Regions from separate parts of the Bacillus sp. N1(2025) genome, predicted to be linked through region 2. Evidence: riboswitches for the same ligand, from Rfam matches in the RefSeq annotation. Region 2 holds a riboswitch; each other region holds the start of a gene.

The links. A riboswitch is a leader RNA that binds a small molecule or an ion and turns the genes downstream of it on or off. The one in region 2 is predicted to bind S-adenosylmethionine.
Region 1: it holds a riboswitch for S-adenosylmethionine, as region 2 does, so the genes downstream of both, ACNFN4_RS15410 (phosphoadenylyl-sulfate reductase) here and ACNFN4_RS05860 (5-methyltetrahydropteroyltriglutamate--homocysteine S-methyltransferase) in region 2, are expected to answer to the same signal.
Region 3: it holds a riboswitch for S-adenosylmethionine, as region 2 does, so the genes downstream of both, metN (methionine ABC transporter ATP-binding protein MetN) here and ACNFN4_RS05860 (5-methyltetrahydropteroyltriglutamate--homocysteine S-methyltransferase) in region 2, are expected to answer to the same signal.
Region 4: it holds a riboswitch for S-adenosylmethionine, as region 2 does, so the genes downstream of both, ACNFN4_RS11550 (bifunctional homocysteine S-methyltransferase/methylenetetrahydrofolate reductase) here and ACNFN4_RS05860 (5-methyltetrahydropteroyltriglutamate--homocysteine S-methyltransferase) in region 2, are expected to answer to the same signal.

What each region holds. Positions count from the first base shown of each region.
Region 1 is NZ_JBLTJB010000006.1:254,016-259,418, reverse strand. It holds gene sat (sulfate adenylyltransferase) at 1-605, opposite strand, end outside; gene ACNFN4_RS15415 (inorganic phosphate transporter) at 654-1,718, opposite strand; gene ACNFN4_RS15410 (phosphoadenylyl-sulfate reductase) at 1,731-2,432, opposite strand; SAM riboswitch class I at 2,560-2,664, opposite strand; gene pyrE (orotate phosphoribosyltransferase) at 2,766-3,398, opposite strand; gene pyrF (orotidine-5'-phosphate decarboxylase) at 3,395-4,114, opposite strand; gene ACNFN4_RS15395 (dihydroorotate dehydrogenase) at 4,083-5,018, opposite strand; gene ACNFN4_RS15390 (dihydroorotate dehydrogenase electron transfer subunit) at 5,018-5,403, opposite strand, start outside.
Region 2 is NZ_JBLTJB010000002.1:200,057-205,459, reverse strand. It holds gene galE (UDP-glucose 4-epimerase GalE) at 1-106, opposite strand, end outside; gene pepT (peptidase T) at 317-1,549, shown strand; gene ACNFN4_RS05870 (hypothetical protein) at 2,126-2,293, shown strand; gene ACNFN4_RS05865 (LURP-one-related/scramblase family protein) at 2,397-2,873, shown strand; SAM riboswitch class I at 2,958-3,044, shown strand; gene ACNFN4_RS05860 (5-methyltetrahydropteroyltriglutamate--homocysteine S-methyltransferase) at 3,122-4,258, shown strand; gene ACNFN4_RS05855 (methyltransferase domain-containing protein) at 4,293-5,174, opposite strand.
Region 3 is NZ_JBLTJB010000003.1:259,043-264,445, forward strand. It holds gene ACNFN4_RS09070 (acyl-CoA dehydrogenase family protein) at 1-781, shown strand, start outside; gene ACNFN4_RS09075 (arsenate reductase family protein) at 895-1,251, shown strand; gene gcvH (glycine cleavage system protein GcvH) at 1,311-1,694, shown strand; gene ACNFN4_RS09085 (YusG family protein) at 1,749-1,985, shown strand; gene ACNFN4_RS09090 (toprim domain-containing protein) at 2,055-2,420, shown strand; gene ACNFN4_RS09095 (thioredoxin family protein) at 2,423-2,743, shown strand; gene ACNFN4_RS09100 (SCP2 sterol-binding domain-containing protein) at 2,840-3,190, shown strand; SAM riboswitch class I at 3,301-3,407, shown strand; gene metN (methionine ABC transporter ATP-binding protein MetN) at 3,513-4,538, shown strand; gene ACNFN4_RS09110 (methionine ABC transporter permease) at 4,531-5,199, shown strand; gene metQ (methionine ABC transporter substrate-binding lipoprotein MetQ) at 5,213-5,403, shown strand, end outside.
Region 4 is NZ_JBLTJB010000004.1:224,803-230,205, forward strand. It holds gene ACNFN4_RS11530 (methyl-accepting chemotaxis protein) at 1-766, opposite strand, end outside; gene ACNFN4_RS11535 (BMP family lipoprotein) at 763-1,740, opposite strand; gene ACNFN4_RS11540 (CvfB family protein) at 1,898-2,794, opposite strand; gene ACNFN4_RS11545 (YajQ family cyclic di-GMP-binding protein) at 2,894-3,385, shown strand; SAM riboswitch class I at 3,486-3,607, shown strand; gene ACNFN4_RS11550 (bifunctional homocysteine S-methyltransferase/methylenetetrahydrofolate reductase) at 3,697-5,403, shown strand, end outside.

The DNA.
Region 1 (5,403 bases), on a different contig from region 2:
AGCGCGGTTTTTTGGATATATTCGTGGGCGCGGTGAACCGGATTTCTCGTTTGGAAACCGACGATGGTTTTCCAGCCCTTTTCTTCGAAGCTTCGTCTTGTATCGGCAGGTTCAAATGTAAACTCAGGAAACTGCTTTGACGCTTTTTTAACTAATGTGATCGGCCCGCCGATATACGTATCGCCGCGCGAAAATAATTTTTTCACGCCCGGATGCGCGGCATCATCGGTTTTATATACGTGAACAGCTTCTTTTTGTTTATCCGGCGTATAAATATCTTCGATGTCGACGACGCCATATGTTTCTCCGCCGTAAGTCAGTTTCACCGTGTCGCCGACGGCAAGCTCAGCCGCTTTTTCTGAATCGACCGGAAGCGTGATCGGCAGGGACCAGACAACCCCGGATGCCAGACGCATATTTTCAACGACTGACACGTAATCTTTTTCTGTGAAAAATCCTTCAATCGGGCTGTACCCCCCGATGCCGATCAGCTCTAAATCAGCGAACGAAATCAAATCAAGCTCAATTTCTTTTTGGACGGATGTAAGATCATACTGCTCATTCACCCGGTTAATTAATGTTCCTCCGTGCGGTGCTAAACTCATAATACATGATTCCTCCCAGTTAACAGATAAATAAACTCAGATTAATAGTTAAATGCCCCCGCCTTGTTCATGGACAGAGCGTTTCTCTTTTCGGATGGCTTTCATCAGACTGGCGGCTCCGCCAGCTGCCAAAAGCACGCTGGCCATCATAAAGATGGAATAGTAATCTCCTTTTAACAGCAGGGAGACAAGCAGATACGAAATCGATAGTGACAAAAACGGCGAAACGACCCATACTTTGAGCATCGTTTTCACGACTTCTTTATGAAAAACGTTCGGCCCGTTTTTGGCCATTCCGATACCGATAATTGATGATGATGTGACTTGCGCCAATGGGACCGGCAGACCGAAGACGGAACTGATAATGACAAGCCCCGCGCCGGTTCCTGAAAGCAGTATGCCTTCTCCGGCTGAAAATCTCGTAATCTTTTTCCCGTTGGTTTCAAGCACTTTACGTCCTAAAAGCAGAGCGCCGAGAGCGACAAAGATGCCTCCGTACAGCGTTCCTTTGGACACGCTGAGCACGCCCGCAGCAACCAGAGGGCCCACTGCATTTGCGACATTATTCATTCCGGCTGAAAAAGCTTCCCAAAACCCCGCAATCAGCAGCACAATCCCTAAAATCTTCTGTTTCCGATTCGAAATGACTCGAATATTCAGAGAACTGAATACCTTCGAGACGAGAAACGTGAAACAGAACGCGACAAACGGTACAAGCACCCAAAAACTCACGATGACCAAAAGATGCTGTAAAAACAATACTTTGTACGCGACGCCGACACCGACAATCGCCCCGACAGTGACCTCACTCGTCGACAGCGGAATGCCGAGCACATTCGCCGTGAATAACGATAGCGCCGCCGATCCGATAATAATGCAGACAATGGTGAGCGTAATGGTTTGTTCGGGAATGATTCCGCCGCTGATCGTCTTAACAACTTCACCGCCGCCGATAACCGCCCCTGACAGGACTCCGGCCGCGCAGATGATCAGCGCATACGTTTTCTTTTTAACGGCGCCGGACCCGTAAGCGACTCCCATTGAAGCCGCGGCTCCGCTGGCTCCGATATTCATGGCAAAAAACAGGCAGAATAAAATAGCGGCTAATTCCATCGTGCAGCTCCTTTATTCATGCAGTCCGCATTCTGTTTTCGCCATGCCGTTCCATCTGCCGCTCCGCAAATCTTCCGCGGTAAATGCAGGTGAAGTGCACGGTTCACAGCCGATGCTCGGATACCCCTGATCGTGGAGGATATTGTAATCCAGCTCATGCTTGGAAGTATATCTCCAGATGTCTTTCCATGTCCAATGGATCAGCGGGCATACTTTAATCGATTGAAACTTGTCGTCTTTATTCAGGAAATTCGTATTCGCCCGGCTCGGCCCTTGATCCCGGCGAAGACCGGACAGCCATGCCGGATGCCCCGCGAGCGCTTCTCTTAACGGCAGAATTTTTCTGATGTAGCAGCACTGGTTCGGTTCTCTTTCCCACAGTTTATCTCCGTGAGCCTCGGCCTGTTCCTCAAGAGTAAGGCTTGGCTTTTTCAGGATAATGTTCAGCCCCGGGTAACGCTCTTTCACTTTTTCGATCGTTTCATATGTTTCTTTAAAGTGAAGACCCGTATCAAGAAACACGATTTCCGCGTCTTTCTTTACTTTAGAAATTAAATCGATCAGGACGATGCCCTCAATCCCGAAGCTGCACGCGTAAACAAGCTGGTCTCCGTAGTGGCCGTATGCCCATTTTAAAACGGACAGCGCGCCTTTATAGGAATCGTCTTCCGGAAATGTAATCGCCGGCTCTTCCCATGTGTCATACGTTAGCATTTTTTCTTTCCTCCTCCCGGAGACAATCAAACAGCTGTTGTTTTCTGCCGGTTGTCTTATCCCTCAATCTTTTTTTCATATAAAAAACTTTCAATCCAGCGGAATGAAAGACAGTGACCCGGTATAGCCCTTATCTTCAAAATGCTGTGCATTTTTCTGGATGCGGCACCTTGCAATTCACGCAGGTTGCCGGGCGTCATCGGTCCAGTCCCTCAGCCGCTCTTGATAAGCTTTTTAGATTTGTACTAAATTTTAGCACAATTCTAACAGAAGTCAACCCGAGTTTTTTGATAGGAATAATAAAACAGGCCCTGAGGCCTGTTTTTATTGTCATTATTTTTTAAACCAATCTTTTGACTCGGGATTCAATTTCCATGATTTCAGTTTTTCAATGTCATCTGAATGTATCGTTCCGTTTGCAAGCGCGACTTCAATCAGCGTGTCATAATCCGTTAACGAGTAATAAGGAAGACCCGCTTTTTTAAAGGCTTCTTTTGCTTTCGGCAGTCCGTATGTAAAAATGGAAATGACGCCGAGGACTTCCGCGCCCTCTCTTTGAAGGGCCGCCGCAGCTTCAAGCACGCTGCCCCCGGTAGAAATCAAGTCTTCAATCACGACTGTTTTTTGTCCTTTCTTAATGGCGCCTTCTATTTGATTTCCTTTGCCGTGCGCTTTCGGTTTGCTTCTGACGTAGCACATCGGCGCGCCTGTACGATCTGCGAGAAGCGCAGCATGCGGAATGCCCGCCGTTGCAGTGCCCGCGATCATCTCCGCCTCGGGGAAATGCTCTTTCAGCAGTTTGCCGAGCCCGTCCGCCACATCATTTCTCACTTTTGGATACGACAATGTCAGACGGTTGTCACAATAGATCGGTGATAAAATGCCGCTCGCCCACGTAAACGGCTCATTCGGGCGTAAAAAGACAGCTTCAATGTGTAATAGATGTTTTGCGATAGCCTGTTTCATCGGCGAACGCCCTCCCATTCCAGTTTAATTGCTTCATATGCTTTAACGGGGTTTTCCGCTTTTGTAATTGAGCGGCCCACGACGATGGCTGACGACCCGTTTTCTTTCGCAAATGACGGAGTCGCCGTCCGGACTTGATCGTCAGCTGCGTCACTGGCCGTGCGGATGCCCGGTGTGACTGTCAGAAATGAAGGCCGGACCGCTTCATAAATGGCTTTTGTTTCATGTACCGAACATACCACTCCGTCCAGCCCGCACTCTTCCGCCATTTTGCCGTAATGCACAACCGTTTCTAACAGCGGCTTATGCAGCAGAAGCTCTTCCTTCGCCACCTGCTCTGAAGTGCTGGTCAGCTGAGTCACCGCGATTAAAGACGGTCGTTTTCTGCCTGCCGGCGTGCCTTCTTCAAGCCCCTCTAGGGCCGCCCGCATCATGCGTGCGCCCCCTGCCGCATGCACATTGACGAGATCAACGCCGAGGCCGGCAAGCCGCCTCATCGCTTTATTGACCGTAGTCGGGATATCATGAAGCTTTAAATCTAAAAATATATCACAGTTCCGTTCTTTTAATTGGTGAATGATGGCGGGGCCTTCCTGATAAAAAAGTTCCATCCCCGTTTTGACAAAAAGCCTTTCCTTTTCAAACAAGTCTAAAAACGTTAAAGTCTCTTCCCCTGATGCAAAATCAAGCGCGATGATGGGCAGGTTGTTTTTCATGTTTCCAGCTCCTTCCGATGCATTCACTTACAGATTGAAAGCCGTGTTGGCGCAGCACACGGGGGAGCTGTTCTATGATTTCCGGGCAGACGAACGGATTGACGAAGTTCGCCGTGCCGACGGCAACCGCACTCGCTCCCGCAAGGAGAAATTCTAATGCATCCTCTGCGGTCTGAACGCCGCCCATCCCGATAATCGGGATTTGAACGGCCTGGCTGACTTCGTATACCATCCGGATGGCGACCGGTTTGATCGCCGGGCCTGACAGTCCGCCCGTTTTATTTGCTAAGATCGGCCGTCCCGTCTTGAGATCGAGCCTCATCCCGATGAGTGTATTAATCATCGTCAGACCGTCAGCACCGGCCGCTTCAATCGCTTTGGCAATTTCGGTTATGTTTGCGACATTAGGCGAAAGCTTCACATACACAGGCACTGCGGAAACTTCTTTCACCGCTTTTGTCAGTTCGGCCGCCATGACGGGATCAGTGCCAAAAGCAATCCCCCCCGTTTTGACATTCGGACATGAAATGTTAAGCTCAAGCGCATGCACATTCGGAGCTTGGCTGATGTGCTCGGCCACTTCTTTATAGTCGTCCACCTGAGAACCGGCGACATTTGCGATAATCGGCGTGTCAAATTGTTCGAGCCAAGGCAGCTCATGATTGAGCACATGCTCAAGGCCGGGATTTTGCAGTCCGATGGCATTCAGCATTCCCGCGCTTGTCTCCGCCACTCTCGGTGTCGGATTTCCGAAGCGGGCTTCGTTCGTCGTGGCTTTAATCATAATGCCTCCGAGGCATGATAAATCGTAAAATCCGGCATATTCTTTCCCGAAACCGAAACATCCGGAAGCGGGGATGATCGGATTTTTCAATTGGAGACCCGGCAGATTCACTTCTAACATTACAGCGCCACCTCCTCAGCTTTAAATACCGGCCCGTCAAGGCAGACCTTTACATAGGATGTATCGCTTTCACCCGTGCGGCACACGCAGGCGAAGCAGGCCCCGATGCCGCAGCCCATCCGCTCTTCCATCGAAAGATAAACCTCTTTATGGCTGTACTGCTGCTTCAGAGCTTTCAGCATCGGTGTCGGTCCGCAGCTTAGCAGGACATCGAATTCGAGCTGCTTTTCACGGATGACATCGGTGACAAATCCTTTCTCTCCATATGTTCCGTCAGCCGTCGCCACATAGGTGTCTCCGTACGCACGACATTCCTGTTCGTAAAAAACATCCTTTGCTGATTGAAATCCAAGCACATGAATGACGTTTACGCCTTTTTCCGTCA
Region 2 (5,403 bases):
TATTTGACAGATTATCCAGAACCACGATGTCATAGCCGCCGTTTAACAGCTCGACACATGTGTGGCTTCCGATATAACCCGCTCCGCCTGTCACTAAAATCGCCATGAAGAAAGCCTCCTCTATTGAATGAATTGACCATATTATATCGGTTTTTTCTTTCTCAAACATCCATTTCCAAAAAGTTTAATCGTTTAGTCATCGTTTCTTCATAATTTGTTTTCATTCGCGTAAAACAGAGAGCCCTCGATTCAAACGGGTTGTGAAATAGAAATCCCTCCCCCGCGCATGGTAAGATAAGACAAAGGAGATGACGGTATGAAAAATGAAATCATTGAACGCTTTACCTCTTACGTAAAAGTCGATACACAGTCTGACGAAAACAATGAAAACTGCCCTTCAACCCCCGGCCAGCTGACATTGGCCAACATGCTGGCAGATGAATTAAAGTCGATCGGCATGACAGAAATCACAGTCGATGACAATGGGTACGTCATGGCGACTCTGCCGGCGAATACGGATAAAGACGTGCCGACTGTCGGTTTTCTGGCTCACGTGGACACCGCGACCGATTTTACCGGAAAAAATGTGAATCCTCAGATTATTGAGAGCTACGACGGACATGATATCGTTTTGAATGACAAACTCAATGTCGTTCTGTCGCCTGAGCAATTCCCGGAGCTCTCCCGCTATAAAGGCCAGACGCTGATCACAACAGATGGCACGACGCTGCTCGGAGCCGACAACAAAGCGGGAATTGCCGAAATCATGACGGCAATGGCGTACTTGATCAAACATCCGGACATCAAACACGGAACGATCCGGGTCGCGTTCACGCCCGATGAAGAAATCGGCAGAGGCCCTCACAAATTCGATGTCGGCCGCTTCAACGCCGCATTCGCCTACACGATAGACGGAGGCCCCCTCGGCGAACTGCAATATGAAAGCTTTAACGCAGCCGCCGCAAAGCTGACTTGTTACGGAAAAAGCGTCCACCCGGGAACGGCGAAAAACAAAATGGTCAACGCTTCAAAAATCGCGATGGAATTTCATCACGCGCTGCCGAAAGAAGAAGCGCCGGAATATACGGAAGGGTATGAAGGCTTCTATCATTTACTTTCCATGAACGGAGACGTTTCTGAAGCCGCCCTGTCGTACATCATCAGAGACTTCGACAGAGACCGCTTTGCAGAACGAAAAGAATATATGCAGAAAACCGCCGATGCGCTGGCGGCCAAATACGGCAAGGAAAGCATCAAGCTTGAACTGCGTGATCAATATTACAACATGAGAGAAAAAATCGAACCGGTCAAAGAGATAGTCGATGTCGCCTATCAGGCCATGAAAAACCTCGATATCGAACCGATTATCGAACCGATCCGGGGCGGAACCGACGGATCACAGCTCTCTTACATGGGACTGCCGACACCGAACATTTTTACGGGCGGCCAAAACTTCCACGGAAAATATGAATACATTTCCGTCGATCATATGGAAAAGGCGGTAAACGTCATTGTTGAAATCGCCAGGCTCTTTGAAGAGCGCGCTTAAAACCAAAGCCCCCTGCTTTGGTTTTTTTCTTTCACATGAAACCTTTCCTTCTTTCTTTCCGTATATAAGGTATGAAATGGAAAGAAGGAGTGAAGACTATGGCAAGAGGGACTGTAGCGAAAGAATTGAAAAAAACCTTAAAAGACCCGCGTGTTCTGGAGACGAAATCAAACCCTTTTAAAAAGCTGCGGAAAATGTTCAAACGATTTTTTTAAGATAACATCTCGTTTTCTTTAAAAAAATAAAGAAAGCGCTGTCATTCCGCAGTCATCTGTTAGAAGCAGTTATTTTGCATATTATAAGGTTTTTTAGGGTACTGAATAACACAAGGCAAACGAAAACAACGAAGTGGTTAATTAGACTCTTACAAAAAATAGTGAAAAAGTTATATAAACGATCATCATTCATCAGCCGATACAATCTATAGAACCACAACAAGAGCAAATTTTCTTCAACCCATAGTCATTTTTACGGAAAATGACGTTATTTTTTAAAAAAGTGACAATTGTTTGAATACTTTTCGTTTGTTTTTTTGTACAATAATAATACCAAAACTTTTTTTGGGAGGTATGTAAAATGATGCTACTTATTTTTGCTGCTTTGACAGGGTATCTTGTTTTCTCTTTCAGTAAGGACAACCGCCGGAAAACGCCAAAGACAAGCCCGCTGGTGACAGCTGCCGACACGAATAACATCATTGATTTAAATGCGATCCGTCAAAAACGCCGGATGCCGCTATCATAAAAACGACAGCTGCCGCAAAATCGGCAGCCTTTTTTTTATGCACCCGGCCGATATGAAACCATCCGCCTCCTTTTTTCGTACAACATAAAAAAGGAGTTTTTTTATGTACCATTTTTATATCAAAGAGCGGATGTTTACGTTTAAGAATCGTTTTCAAGTGTTTCTTGAAAGCGGGAAAGAAGTCTACAATGTTGAAGGAAAGCTGTTTTCATTCGGTGATGAACTGAAGCTGACTGATTTGGACGGCCGCACGCTCGCCAGCGTCAATCAGAAACTAATGTCGCTCGTTCCCCGTTACGAGATTTCCGTCAGCGGCAAACCCGTCTGCCAAGTCATCAAGAAAGTCACGTTATTCAAACCGAAATTTGAAATTTCCGGACTCGGCTGGGATCTTACCGGCGATGTGTGGGGCCGGAATTTTCAAGTGACAGACGGAAAATCAAACCGGATGACCGTCACCAAATCATGGATGAGCTGGGGCGATTCCTATCATTTGCAGATTGAAAAGGAAGAGGATATCGTTCTTTGTCTCGCGATCGCCATCGTGATAGATATGATTCTATTTGAGGGTGACAAATAAAAATATTTATCGAAATATATTGACAATATAAGATAATATACTAAGATTAAGAGTATTACAGTTTATTCTGAAAAATAGCATATTTCCTTATCAAGAGAGGTGGAGGGACTGGCCCTATGATACCCGGCAACCGCTGTTCAGCAGAATGGTGCTAAATCCTGAAGATAAGGTTGAGATTTGCGGACGCAAGCTCTTCCCTATCCGAGGGAAGAGCTTTTTATATTTCATCAGGAAAGAAGGAATCGTTCATGTCACAGCAAAACACAGAACAACCATTGCATACGCTTCTAAGAAAAAACCCGCCGTTTCGCGCGGATCAGGTCGGAAGCCTGCTGCGGCCGGCGGCTGTGAAGCAAGCCCGCCTGCAAAGAGCGGCGGGTGAGATTTCGGCAGAACAGCTGCTCGAAATCGAAAACAGAGAAATCATCCGCAGTGTGGAAAAGCAGAAAGAAACCGGCCTCAATGTCGTGACTGACGGCGAATTCCGCCGTGCCTGGTGGCATTTTGATTTTCTCGAAAACTTAGACGGCGTCGAAGCATTTACGCCTGAAAGCGGCATTCAGTTTCACAACGTACAGACGAAAGCGCGCGGCATTAAAGTAACGGGAGATATTGATTTTTCTCAGCATCCGATGCTCGAAGATTATAAATTCCTGCACAGCATTGCCGGCGATGCTGTTCCGAAGATGACCATCCCAAGTCCGAATATGCTGTTTTTCCGCGGAAAATTGGAAAAAGCGTCCTACCAGAATGATTACAAACAATTTCAGCACGATGTGTCAAAGGCGTATAAAAAAGCGATTCAAGCTTTCTATGACGCCGGGTGCCGCTACCTTCAGCTCGATGACACCGCATGGGCCGTTTTCTTATCAGAAGCGGGGCTTCGTCAGATTGAAGCTTTCGGCACAACGCCGGATGAGCTGCGCAAGCTGTTTGCCGCTTCCATTAATGACGCCATCAAGGACCGCCCTGACGATCTGAAGGTTACGATGCATATCTGCCGCGGCAACTTCCAATCCACATGGACGGCTGAAGGCGGCTATGATGCAGCGGCTGAAACGATTTTTGACGGGCTTGATCTTGACGGATTGTTCCTGGAATATGATGATTCCCGCTCCGGCGGCTTTGAACCGCTCCGCTATGTCAAACGCTCTGATCTTCAGCTTGTGCTTGGATTGATTACGTCGAAACATGGCGAACTTGAAGACAAGGACGCGATTAAACGCCGGATTGAAGAAGCTTCACAATATGTCAGCCTGGATCAGCTTTGCCTCAGCCCGCAATGCGGATTCGCCTCCACTGAGGAAGGAAACCTGATCACAGAAGAACAGCAATGGGCGAAACTGCGCCATGTCGTCAACATTGCCGGTGAAGTCTGGAAATAAAAAAAAGACACGCGTTTAGCGTGTCTTTTCCGTTTTACAGCGGACCGGTTCCGATTAAAATATCGATATCTATCGTGACAGCAGCCTCTTTCCGGCTGATAAACCGCCGGATGCTGTCATCAGTGCATTTCCATGTTAAGGGCGTCATTTTCACAAGCCGCTCGAGGTCAGGCTGCGATAAGGTCTTCGTGTAACACAGCCGTTTGCGCTCAAAGGTTTGAAAGCCCGCTTGGAATCGTCCGGCCGCAGAATCGGCGGTGTCATTCCGCCGAGGACTGTCTCCGAAGAAGAATTCCCTTACTTCCTTCAAATAATCACGCCGCGGCACCGCTTTAATGACTGTGCCGCCCTTTTTTAAAAGCCTGCTGCATTCCTTGTAATTCCAAGGTGATAAAACGGACATTACGACATCAAAACAGCTGTCGGCAAACGGCGCATCCGCCACATCAGCGACGGCAAAAACCATATGATTCCCGAAGGCCTTTGCGGCGTGCAGCACACCTTCTTTCGAGAGATCAATGCCGATTCCCGTCACGGAAAAAGCGTGCTGAAGCAATTTGCATACGGCGGCTAAATGAGAGCCTTCTCCGCACCCCGCATCCAATATCGCCGCCGGTTTATGCGGAGATTGCTTACGGCTGATGACGGCGGCGATCTCCTTTTGAACCGGCCCAAAAAATTCCCGGCTGTCAAAAAGCTCGCGTCTCGCTTCGAACAGCTGCCTGTCATAGCGGGTTTTGACCGATTTATTGAGGAAATTCACATATCCTTGTTTTGATATATCAAATGTGTGCCCCTGTCCGCAAATCAAGCTTTTGTATTGTGAGACCGCCATGGCCGATCGGCATAGCGGACACCTGAACACGGACTGGCATGATTGCAGTAATTCCGCGCGTTTTCTTTTTATAGACGTCAAAAAAACACCTCATTCATTCGTTATTCCGATGAAATGAAAAAGGCATAGACAAATAAACCTCGCCAAATTGGAAGTTTTAACCTATTTATCTATACCTCTCATTATCTGTAACGAATGAACTGAATGATCACGAAAATGACCCCTTTTCTGCCGTCTTTTGAAGGCTGTGCCCTCAGATCCATTTTATCAGCTGCATCCCGTCTTTACAATGAACCGGAACGGTTTTTGA
Region 3 (5,403 bases), on a different contig from region 2:
ACTGACGGAAGAGGAGCAAAAAGACGGACGCGAAGTCGCGAAGTCAATCGCCGAGTACGCGATTGAATGCTCGCTCAACAAAATGTGCGGTTCTGAAACGCTTGATTACATTGCCGATGAAGGCGTTCAAATTCACGGCGGTTACGGATTTATGCAGGAATATGAAGTGGAGCGCGCTTATCGCGACTCAAGAATCAACAGAATTTTTGAAGGCACAAATGAAATCAACCGCCTGATCGTAACGAGCACGTTCCTGAAAAAAGCCGTAAAAGGTCAGCTGCCGCTCTTTGAAAAAGCAAAAGCGCTCCAAGAAGAACTCATGATGCTGATGCCTGAAGAGCCGGGCTCAGAACCTCTTGAACAGGAAAAATACATTGTCAGACAGGCGAAAAAGATCGCCCTCTTGACAGCGGGTCTCGCGGCGCAGAAATACGGCAAAGAGATCGAAGGCGAGCAGGAAATCATGGTGAACATTGCCGATATTGTCAGCGCGCTTTACGCTTTGGAATCTGCCGTCCTCAGAACGGAAAAAGCAATTGCGGCGGACGGTGCCGAAAAAGCCGCGCAGAAGCTGTTATATACGGAAATCTTTGCTCAGGAAGCCCTTCAGAACATTGAAGCGCACGCCAAAGAATCACTGATCGCCATGGAGGAAGGAGATTCCCTCCGCATGATGCTTTCCGTGCTGCGCAAACTGACGCGCCTGACGCCGAAAAACCTCATTCAGAAAAAACGTGAAGCGGCAGCCGCCGTCTTCCGTGAAGAAAAATATACGGTCTGATCACATGCTGAAAGCGCTCCTTCATCAGGGGCGCTTTTTCATGAAGCAACGTTATAGGTTTTTACAAGTGATTGTGTTAAAATAACGACGATCATTTACAAGGGGTGAAGAAGATGTCGTTAAATTTTTACTGGTACCCTAAATGCGGAACGTGCCGTAATGCGAAAAAATGGCTGGAAGACCGCGGTAAGGAAATAAACGAAATACATATCGCGGAGGAAACTCCGTCGAAAGAAGAAATTAAAGACCTCTATGAGAAGAGCGGTCTTGAGCTCAAAAAGTTTTTCAACACGAGCGGAATGAAATACCGCGAGCTGAACTTAAAGGAAAAACTGTACCATATGTCAGAGGACGAACAGCTTGAACTCCTGGCATCAGACGGTATGCTCCTGAAACGCCCGATTACGACAGACGGCGAAAAAGTCACTGTCGGCTTTAAAGAAGACCAATTCGAAAAATATTGGATGTAATGCCAGGTTCAAAGAATTATGGTATCTTCTTATTATAAGAAAAAAATGGAGGGATTTAGATGAGCACACCGAAAGAAATGCGTTATTCCAAAGAGCACGAATGGGTCAAAGTTGAGGACGGAAAAGCCCGTATCGGGATTACACATTTCGCGCAAGCCGAACTTGGCGACATCGTCTTTGTCGAGCTTCCGGAAGTCGGCGCCGAAATTAAAGCGGACGAGCCATTCGGCAGCGTGGAATCCGTCAAAACCGTATCCGAACTGTACGCACCGATTAACGGAACGGTGACGGAAGTGAACGAAGACCTTGATGACAGTCCTGAATTCGTAAACGAGTCTCCGTATGAAAAAGCGTGGATGATCGTCGTGGAACCGGCTGATGCTGAAGAAATCGAAAACCTCATGACTTCCGAGCAATATGACGAAATGACACAGGAAGACTGATCGGATAGCAAAGGGGCCATTTGGACATTCTATCTGTAACGGGAGGTGTCTAAAATGGCTTTTGATAAACAAAAGGTCGATGTGACGGAGAACGTTACGGGCCGCTTTCAAAACGGCCGGTTTTCCTTGTTTCATGAAAATGAAGCCATCGGCGAGATGACAGGCATGGACCAGTACGAGCTCAAACAGGGCTTTTCATTTGAAAATCAAAAATTTTATAAAACAGCCGATGTCATAAACGGCAGCGATCCGAAATATGTCGATTGCGATTATGAGAATGGCTGGTGTTAACAGTTGGCGGTGAATTTCACTGCCTTCTTTTTCAATCTGACGCTAAAACAATCGGCAGGTGACGCGCTTATGTACAACGGAGATGAAAAGGTCATTATCGTAGAAGGAAAATCTGATAAAATCAAAGTCAGGGAAGTGCTCATCGAACCCGCGGAAATCGTCTGTACTAACGGAACAATCGGCCAAACCGAACTGGAAGATTTGGCGGACCGCCTGTTTGACAGAGACGTCTATATTTTAACGGACGCAGATGACTCCGGAGAAAAATTAAGAAAACAGCTGAAACGGGAGCTTCCCGAAGCGCGCCATATTTATATAGACAGAACATACAGGCAAGTCGAGTCGTGCCCGGGCCATCATCTCGCATCTGTGCTGATCAGAGCCGGCTTTGATGCTGACACTGTATTTTTGAAAAAGAACGACCTGAGGTGGTAATCATGAAAGAACTCCAAGAAAATGAACTCGAATCGATTCAGGATGACGTTTATCTCCTGTATTTGTACACCCCGTTTTGCGGCACATGCCAGCTGGCGTCCAAAATGCTTACTGTCGTCGAAGAAATGCTGCCCGGCGCCGCCTTCTATAAAAACAACGTGAATTATTCCCCCGCATTCGCCAAAGCCTATCAGATTGAAAGCGTTCCGTGCTTTTTGCTGTTTAAAGGCGGAGAGCTTGTTGAGAAAGGATACGCCTTCCGCTCCGTTTCCTATTTATATGAGCTGATTAAACAAAAAACATCGCAAACGTTCCCGATGTGACAATATTTACAGGAAAATGTCGTGCGGTTTATAAAGGGTTCTGTCCGTTAAAAAGAGAAAGTGTATGTATGGCCATTAAAACGGGAGGTTATACGAGTGGAGAAAATAGAAGTTTCAGAGAATGACGGACAGCATCTGTTTTTGAAACCGCTATTAAACGCCTCAACGCTGCTGATTACATTCCAAGGAGAAACAGAAGCCTTAACGGTCTCAATTAACGGACAGGGAGAAATGAGGAAAACGTCGGTTTCAAAGGAAAAATCTAATTTGACCTTTTACGGAAACCAGACGGAAATCATCCATCTCCTGCATGGTGATGTCTCTTTGCAAAAGCTTATCCAAAGCGGAAAACTCAAAGTGAAAGGATCATTCAGAGCTCTGCTGAAGCTGGAGGCCATCCTCTGGCTGACAAACGGATTTTTTCAGGCGATCAGTAAACGGCCGTAACTGCCAATCTACTATGTGACAATAGCTTCCAATATTTATTTTATTGACTTTTTATCATTCGCCGTGCTATTCTACAGTAAGAATTTCCGGACGAAAATACGATATGTTTTCTCTTATCAAGAGAGGTGGAGGGAAGTGCCCTATGAAGCCCGGCAACCATCAACAATGTTGAAATGGTGCCAATTCACTCGAAGCGGTCTGCTTTGAAAGATGAGAGAAAGGCCTTTTTCAATCAGCCTTTCTGCTCATTTATGCAGAAAGGCTTTTCTTTTGCGGAGAAACCCGGAAGATTTCTTAGAATAGTGTAAGGCGGGTGATTGCTTTGATCCATCTTCAAAATGTTTCAAAAATTTACAAAGCGAAGCATGGGGATGTCAATGCTGTCCAAGATGTCACTCTTGATATCAAAAAGGGCGAAATATTTGGAATTATAGGATATAGCGGAGCTGGTAAAAGTTCCTTAATCCGTCTCCTGAACGGCCTTGAAAAGCCGACGTCGGGAACCGTGGAAGTCGCGGGGACGGAATTAAATAAAGTAAGCAGCCGCGGACTGAGAAAAGCGCGCCAGGAAATCAGCATGATCTTCCAGCATTTTAACCTTCTGTGGTCGCGCACCGTCCGGGAGAACATTATGTTCCCGCTGGAAATCGCCGGCGTGAAAAAAAGCGAACGGATCCGCCGCGCTGATGAATTGATTAAACTGGTCGGATTAGAGGGGAAAGAAAAATCTTATCCGTCGCAGCTGAGCGGCGGTCAAAAGCAGCGTGTCGGCATAGCCCGGGCGCTCGCCAATAATCCGAAAGTCCTTCTGTGCGATGAAGCGACATCAGCGCTTGATCCGCAGACGACCGATTCAATTTTGGATCTTTTATCCGATATAAATGACAGACTCGGTCTGACGATCGTGCTCATTACCCATGAAATGCACGTCATCCGAAAAATCTGCAACAGAGTCGCCGTCATGGAAAACGGGAAAGTCGTTGAAGAAGGCGAAGTACTCCAAGTTTTCAGAAACCCGCGCGAACTGATGACCAAGCGTTTCGTTCAGCAGGTGACAGAACCGGAGGAGACGAAAGAAACCATCCAGCATTTTCTGCAGGAAACAGCGACAGGAAAAACGATTCAGCTTTCATTTGTCGGGCAGGCCGCCGAGCAGCCCCTCATTACGGAAATGATCCGAAACTTTGATGTGGACGTCAATATTCTGCAGGGGAAAATTTCACAGACGAAGGACGGAGCCTACGGTTCTTTATTCATTCATATTGACGGTCAGGAAAAAGAAGTAGAAAACGTGATCCGGTTCATCAAAGACAAACAGGTAGAAGCAGAGGTGATCACAAATGTTTGAAAAATGGTTCCCGAACGTTGATATAACCGAGCTGTGGACGGCCACATACGAGACCCTTTATATGACGGTCATCGCATTAGTTTTTTCATTTATCATCGGAGCGATTCTCGGTCTTCTGCTCTTTTTAACGGGCAAGGGAAGCTTATGGGAAAATAAAATCATTAACACCGTGATCGCGGCGGTCGTTAATATTTTCAGGTCTATTCCGTTTCTTATTTTAATTATTCTGCTTCTCGGCTTTACTAAGATTTTGGTCGGATCGATTTTAGGACCGAACGCCGCATTGCCGGCGCTGATTATCGGCTCCGCGCCGTTTTACGCCCGTCTTGCGGAAATTGCGCTGCGGGAAGTCGATAAAGGAGTCATTGAAGCTGCCAGATCAATGGGAGCAAAGACATCGACGATTATCTTCAAAGTGCTGATTCCTGAATCAATGCCTGCGTTAATTTCAGGCATCACCGTTACGGCCATCGCCCTGATCGGATCTACCGCCATTGCCGGCGCCATCGGTTCAGGCGGACTCGGAAACCTTGCATATGTAGAAGGCTACCAGTCCAATAATACGGATGTAACGTTTGTAGCGACAGTATTTATACTCATCATCGTCTTTATCATTCAGATTATCGGTGATGTAATTACAAATATAATAGACAAAAGATAAGGGAGGATTTACATTGAAAAAGATTGTATTAAGTGCGCTGCTGCTTGTGTTCGCGGGAGTTTTGGCCGCCTGCGGATCAAACGGCTCAAATAAAAAGGAAATCGTCGTCGCCGCGACAAAAACACCGCATGCTGAAATCTTAAAAGAAGCGGAACCGCTCTTGAAGGAAAAAGGCTACACATTAAAAGTAAAAGTGCTGAACGA
Region 4 (5,403 bases), on a different contig from region 2:
ACGTCTCGACTTCACGGCCGACCTCTCCGATCGCCTGAATTAAGGTGCGGAGCTGTTCAGCCATCATTCCGAATGAGTCATTCAGCTCTTTCAGTTCGTCCTTCCCTTTATAATCAAGCATTTCAACAGCAAGATTCCCTCCCGCAATACGACGGGCATTTTCAGCCATGCGGCGGATCGGCCCTGCTATTCTCTTCGTCAGCCTGATGGAAGATATGACGGTGACGGCAAGTATCACGATGGTCAGCACGGCTGCGCTGTAAACGATAAACTGAATCTGGTCAGCCGTCTGCTTCTGCATGTCTTCATAGTGATCCCGGCTTTTCAGATTCAGCATATAAATATCATTCAGAAGACCGTTGATGCGGGCCGCCGTCCTTGTCGCTTCAGCCGGGCTTTTCGAATCAAGAGCAGCGTCCGCCTCCGCCTGCCACGATTCGTATTTTTTGGCGAGTTTGTCATAAGCGGCTTTGTCCGCATCGTCCGTCATCGTTTTTTCGAGCGCCGCCAGTTTGTCTGAGCTGCTTTTCATATAGCTTCGCACATCTTCTTTCTGGGCGTCTGCGAGCGTATAGGAATAGCCGGTGATGCTTTCTTTTAACGTATTAAGGTCAGCTTTTGCTTCCTGGACGTTTAACAGCGCGTCCACTTCATCTTCATTTGAAGCCTGAATCTTCATCATGTTTACGATGGTAAAGCCGATGACGGCGGCGAAGCAAATCATCGTAACGGCTGCGTTAACGAGCAGCCTTGTCCGTAATGTCACTTCAGATCGCCTCCTTTTTCAATCAGGCTGTTTTTCATATCCGTGATCTTTTTCGCCAGCCCGCCTGCGTTTTTGACAACTCTGATCTTGGCTAATTCCATGCCGTTTTCCTTCAGTCCGTAAACGATCTCACCGCTTTTGATCTCCTTGTTGTCTTTTAAATCTTTCGCCAATTCATAGATGACATGGTCGACATTTTTCACTAAAGAAGAGATAACGGCGTGCTCGGCGGTGTAATATTGATCGCTGTCAACACCGATGGCGTATACTTTTTGCGCCTCCGCTTCTTTCAGTGCGCCGACGCCCGTGAAGCCGGCCGCCGTAAACAGGACATCGGCTTTTTTTCGGATCATGTTTTGGGCGATGCGCTTCCCGAGCTTATCATCATCAAACGTACCGCTGATGTCCGACAGCACGCGGATTTTCGGTTTGACTGATTCCGCGCCTTTCAGATAGCCTTTTTTAAACCGTTTAATGACGTCGGCATCTGAACCGCCGATAAATCCGATCGTGCCGGTTTTGCTCGTCATAGCCGCCAGCGCTCCGGCTAAGAAGCTTCCTTCATCCTCTTTAAACGTGACGGAGGTGACATTATCCAGGTCTGATACGGAATCAATCAGCACAAACCGCTGCTTCGGATATTTTTTGGCGACCTTTTCTAAATCCGCCTGCATGCTGTAACCGAGCCCCACAACAAGATCATTGCCTTCCCGGACAAGCTGGGTCAGTCCTTTTTCGTATGTACCGGTATCTTTTATTTCCCGATAGTCAAATGTGATGCCGAGCTCGTCTCTCGCTTTCATCAAACCTTGAAAGCCTGAATCATTAAATGATTGGTCGCCGAGGCCGTTGTCTGTCAGCATGATGCCGATTGTTTTCGTTTTTTCGGCCGCCGTTTCCTCAGATTTGCCGGCACATCCCGCCGTGCTGAGCGCAATCAGCAGTACAGCCGCAAATATCGCCATTTTTTTCATTGAAACTCTCCTTTTGTTTTTTCTATAGTTATATATCGGTTCGGATGTCAGAATATTTTATTTCAATAAAACAGGATGTTAAACAAATGAGGAATATAGCAGCTTTTGAGAAAATAAAAAACATCGGTTTTGGTTCACCGATGTTTTTGCAGAACATTTATTGTTTTTCGTATGTCCAGCCGTCTTTCTGATACACTTTGCCGTTTTTCATCAGGTGCCCGAGCGCCCGCTTAAAGGCGGCTTTGCTTAAATGAAACCGTTCGCGGATATCGTCAGGATGGCTTTTGTCTCCGTAAGGCATCGCGCCGTTTCTTGATCTCAGGTAGGTCAGAATCTCTTCCGCGTCAACCGAAAGCGCATCCTGCTTTCTCGGCAGCAGGGACATGTTGACGGAGCCGTCTTCCTTTACCTCGATGACACGCCCTGTCACGCGGCTGCCGAGTCTCGGCTCTTCTTTTCTTTCTGAAGGGTGAATAAACGCGCGGATGCCTTCATCGGTAATCAGAAAAGATCCTGATGCAATCAGTCTGTACACCGTGCCTGTCAGGTCTTTATTCATGACGTCTTCCTCTGCATCCGTAAATAATTCACTGATGATATCCTCAGGCGCCGGTTTGGCAAACATGCGCCCGCGGCTTGTCACCTTCAGCATGCAATACAGTCTGTCTCCTTTTTGCGGCCAGACGGATTTGTACGGAGGCAGGTGCTCCGTTGCGACGAGCGCGTCTTTTGACAGACCGACGTCGACGAATACGCCCATATCTTCCACAGCGTCCGTCACTTCCACCCATCCGTAGTCATAAAAGCTGATGAGCGGCTTTTTCATCGTCGCCGCGAGTCTTTCCTGATGATCGACGTAAATAAATACGTCCACTTCATCTCTGTCTTCGATATCCTCTGTGATTTCACTGTTATGTAAAAGAACCGTATCCTCGCCGTCGGTTAAAAAATAACCGAAATCGGTTTGGTGATCTATACTAAGCGTGAGCTGCTGCCCTGGTCTCATGTTATCGTCCTTCCTGATTCGCCCGTATGAGGCTGATGTTTTTCTCATTTTTTCCAATATGCATAAATTCATGCTTTATGCTGTTGGACATTTCTCTTTATTCTACTATAATCAACTCATAAGTGAAATGTTATAGGAGGTTTTCTCATGGCAAAAGAAAGTTCTTTTGATATTGTATCCAAAGTTGAATTTCCCGAAGTGCAGAATGCGATTCAGATGACGCTGAAAGAAATCGGCACGCGCTATGACTTTAAAGGATCGAAAAGCGATGTGAAGTTAGAAAAGGAAGAACTTGTCCTGATTTCTGATGACGAGTTTAAACTGAATCAGCTCAAAGATGTGCTGAGCGGCAAGCTGATCAAACGGGACGTGCCGACGAAAAACATTGAATACGGCAAAATCGAAAATGCAACTGGAGGCACGGTGCGCCAGCGCGCGAAGCTTGTACAGGGCATTGATAAAGACAATGCCAAAAAAATCAACGCGGTGATTAAAAACTCCGGCTTGAAGGTCAAGTCGCAGATTCAGGACGACCAAGTGCGCGTCACCGGAAAAAATAAAGATGATCTGCAGCAGATTATTGCAGCCGTCCGCGGAGCAGACCTGCCGATTGACGTTCAATTTATTAATTTTAGATAAATTATGTGATTCCTATTGATTATTGTCTCTATTTTCGGTAAATTTGGAGAAAGGGATTTTCACAGTTAAGTTTTGGAAACCCATGACAATTACATGAACGTTCTTATCAAGAGAAGCCGAGGGACTGGCCCGACGACGCTTCAGCAACCGGTGTAGTGGTTTACCCAAACCATGACCAAGGTGCTAAATCCAGCAAGCTAAAAACAGCTTGGAAGATAAGAAGAGAGACAAATGATTACAAAGTCTTCTTCTTAAGAAGACTTTTTTTATTTCTCTTTTTTCCTTGCTGAATGTGATGAAGGAGGCAAACAATGGGACTATTACAAGACTTAGAAGAACGGATTTTAATCGGGGACGGCGCGATGGGCACTCTCCTCTATTCCTACGGCATTGACAGATGTTTTGAGGAACTGAACGTATCAAAGCCCGAAGAAATCAAGCGGATACATAAGGCTTACGTGGAAGCCGGGGCAGACATCATCCAGACAAATACGTACGGCGCGAATTTTATTAAGCTCTCAAGATACGGACTTGAGGATGAAACGAAAAAAATCAATCAGGAGGCGGTCAGAATCGCGCGCGCTTCCTCAGACGGCGCTTATGTATTGGGAACGATGGGCGGCATCCGCACCTTTAACAAAAACGCCTACAGCCTGGAGGAGATTAAACGCAGCTTTCGGGAGCAGCTTTATTTATTGCTGCACGAAGAGCCGGACGGTCTGCTTCTGGAAACATACTATGATTTAGAAGAGGCCCGCGAAGTGCTGAAGATCGCGAGAAAAGAAACGGAACTTCCGATTATGCTGAACGTATCCATGCACGAACAGGGCGTGCTGCAGGACGGAACGCCGCTTCGGGAAGCCCTCAGGTCCATTGCCGATCTCGGCGCTGACATAACGGGAATCAATTGCCGGCTCGGCCCGTACCACATGATTGAAGCGCTCACCGAAGTGCCGATTTTCCGTGACGCTTATTTATCGGTCTATCCGAACAGCAGCCTTCCGTCTTTAGAAGAAGGCCGGCTTGTTTATGATACGGACGATGCCTATTTCCGGGAGAGCGCCGTACAGTTCCGCACTCAGGGCGCGCGCATTATCGGCGGCTGCTGCGGTACGACGCCAAACCATATCAGAGCCATGGCTGAAGCGGTCCGCGGACTTTCTCCCGTCACTGATAAAGAAGTGAAAATCAGACGGGAAGAAGAAGTCATCTCCGTCCGGAATGAACGGACCGAGCCGGGTTTAAACGAAATCGCCGCTCAAAAACGGTCAATTATCGTAGAGCTTGATCCGCCGAAAAAATTGAATTTTGACAAATTTCTGCAAGCAGCGGCTGAATTAAAAGAAACCGGCATAGAAGCGCTGACGCTCGCTGACAATTCATTGGCGACACCGCGGATCAGCAATGCCGCCTGCGGTTCATTGCTGAAAGAGCGCCTTGATATCCGTTCTCTCGTTCACATTACATGCAGAGACCGCAACATCATCGGCCTTCAGTCACATTTAATGGGGCTGGATACGCTCGGGCTCACCGACATTTTAGCCATCACGGGCGATCCTTCAAAAATCGGCGACTTTCCGGGGGCTACCTCCGTCTATGATTTAACGTCCTTTGACTTGATCAGGCTGATTAAACAATTCAACGAGGGCATTTCTTTATCAGGGAAACCGCTCGGCAAGAAAACGAACTTTTCCGTAGCCGGAGCATTTAATCCGAATGTCCGCCACCTTGATAAAGCAGTCAAACGGCTGGAGAAAAAAATCGAGTGCGGAGCTGACTACTTCGTGTCCCAGCCTGTCTACTCGGAGCAGCAGCTCATTGACATTCATCATGAAACGAAGCATCTCAAAACACCGGTGTATATCGGAATCATGCCGTTAACGAGCAGCCGCAACGCAGAGTTCATTCATCATGAAATCCCGGGCATTAAGCTGTCAGACAGCATCCGCGAAAAAATGGCGCTCGCCGGCGAAGACAAGCGAAAGCAGAAAGCCGAAGGCCTCGCCATCGCCAAGTCG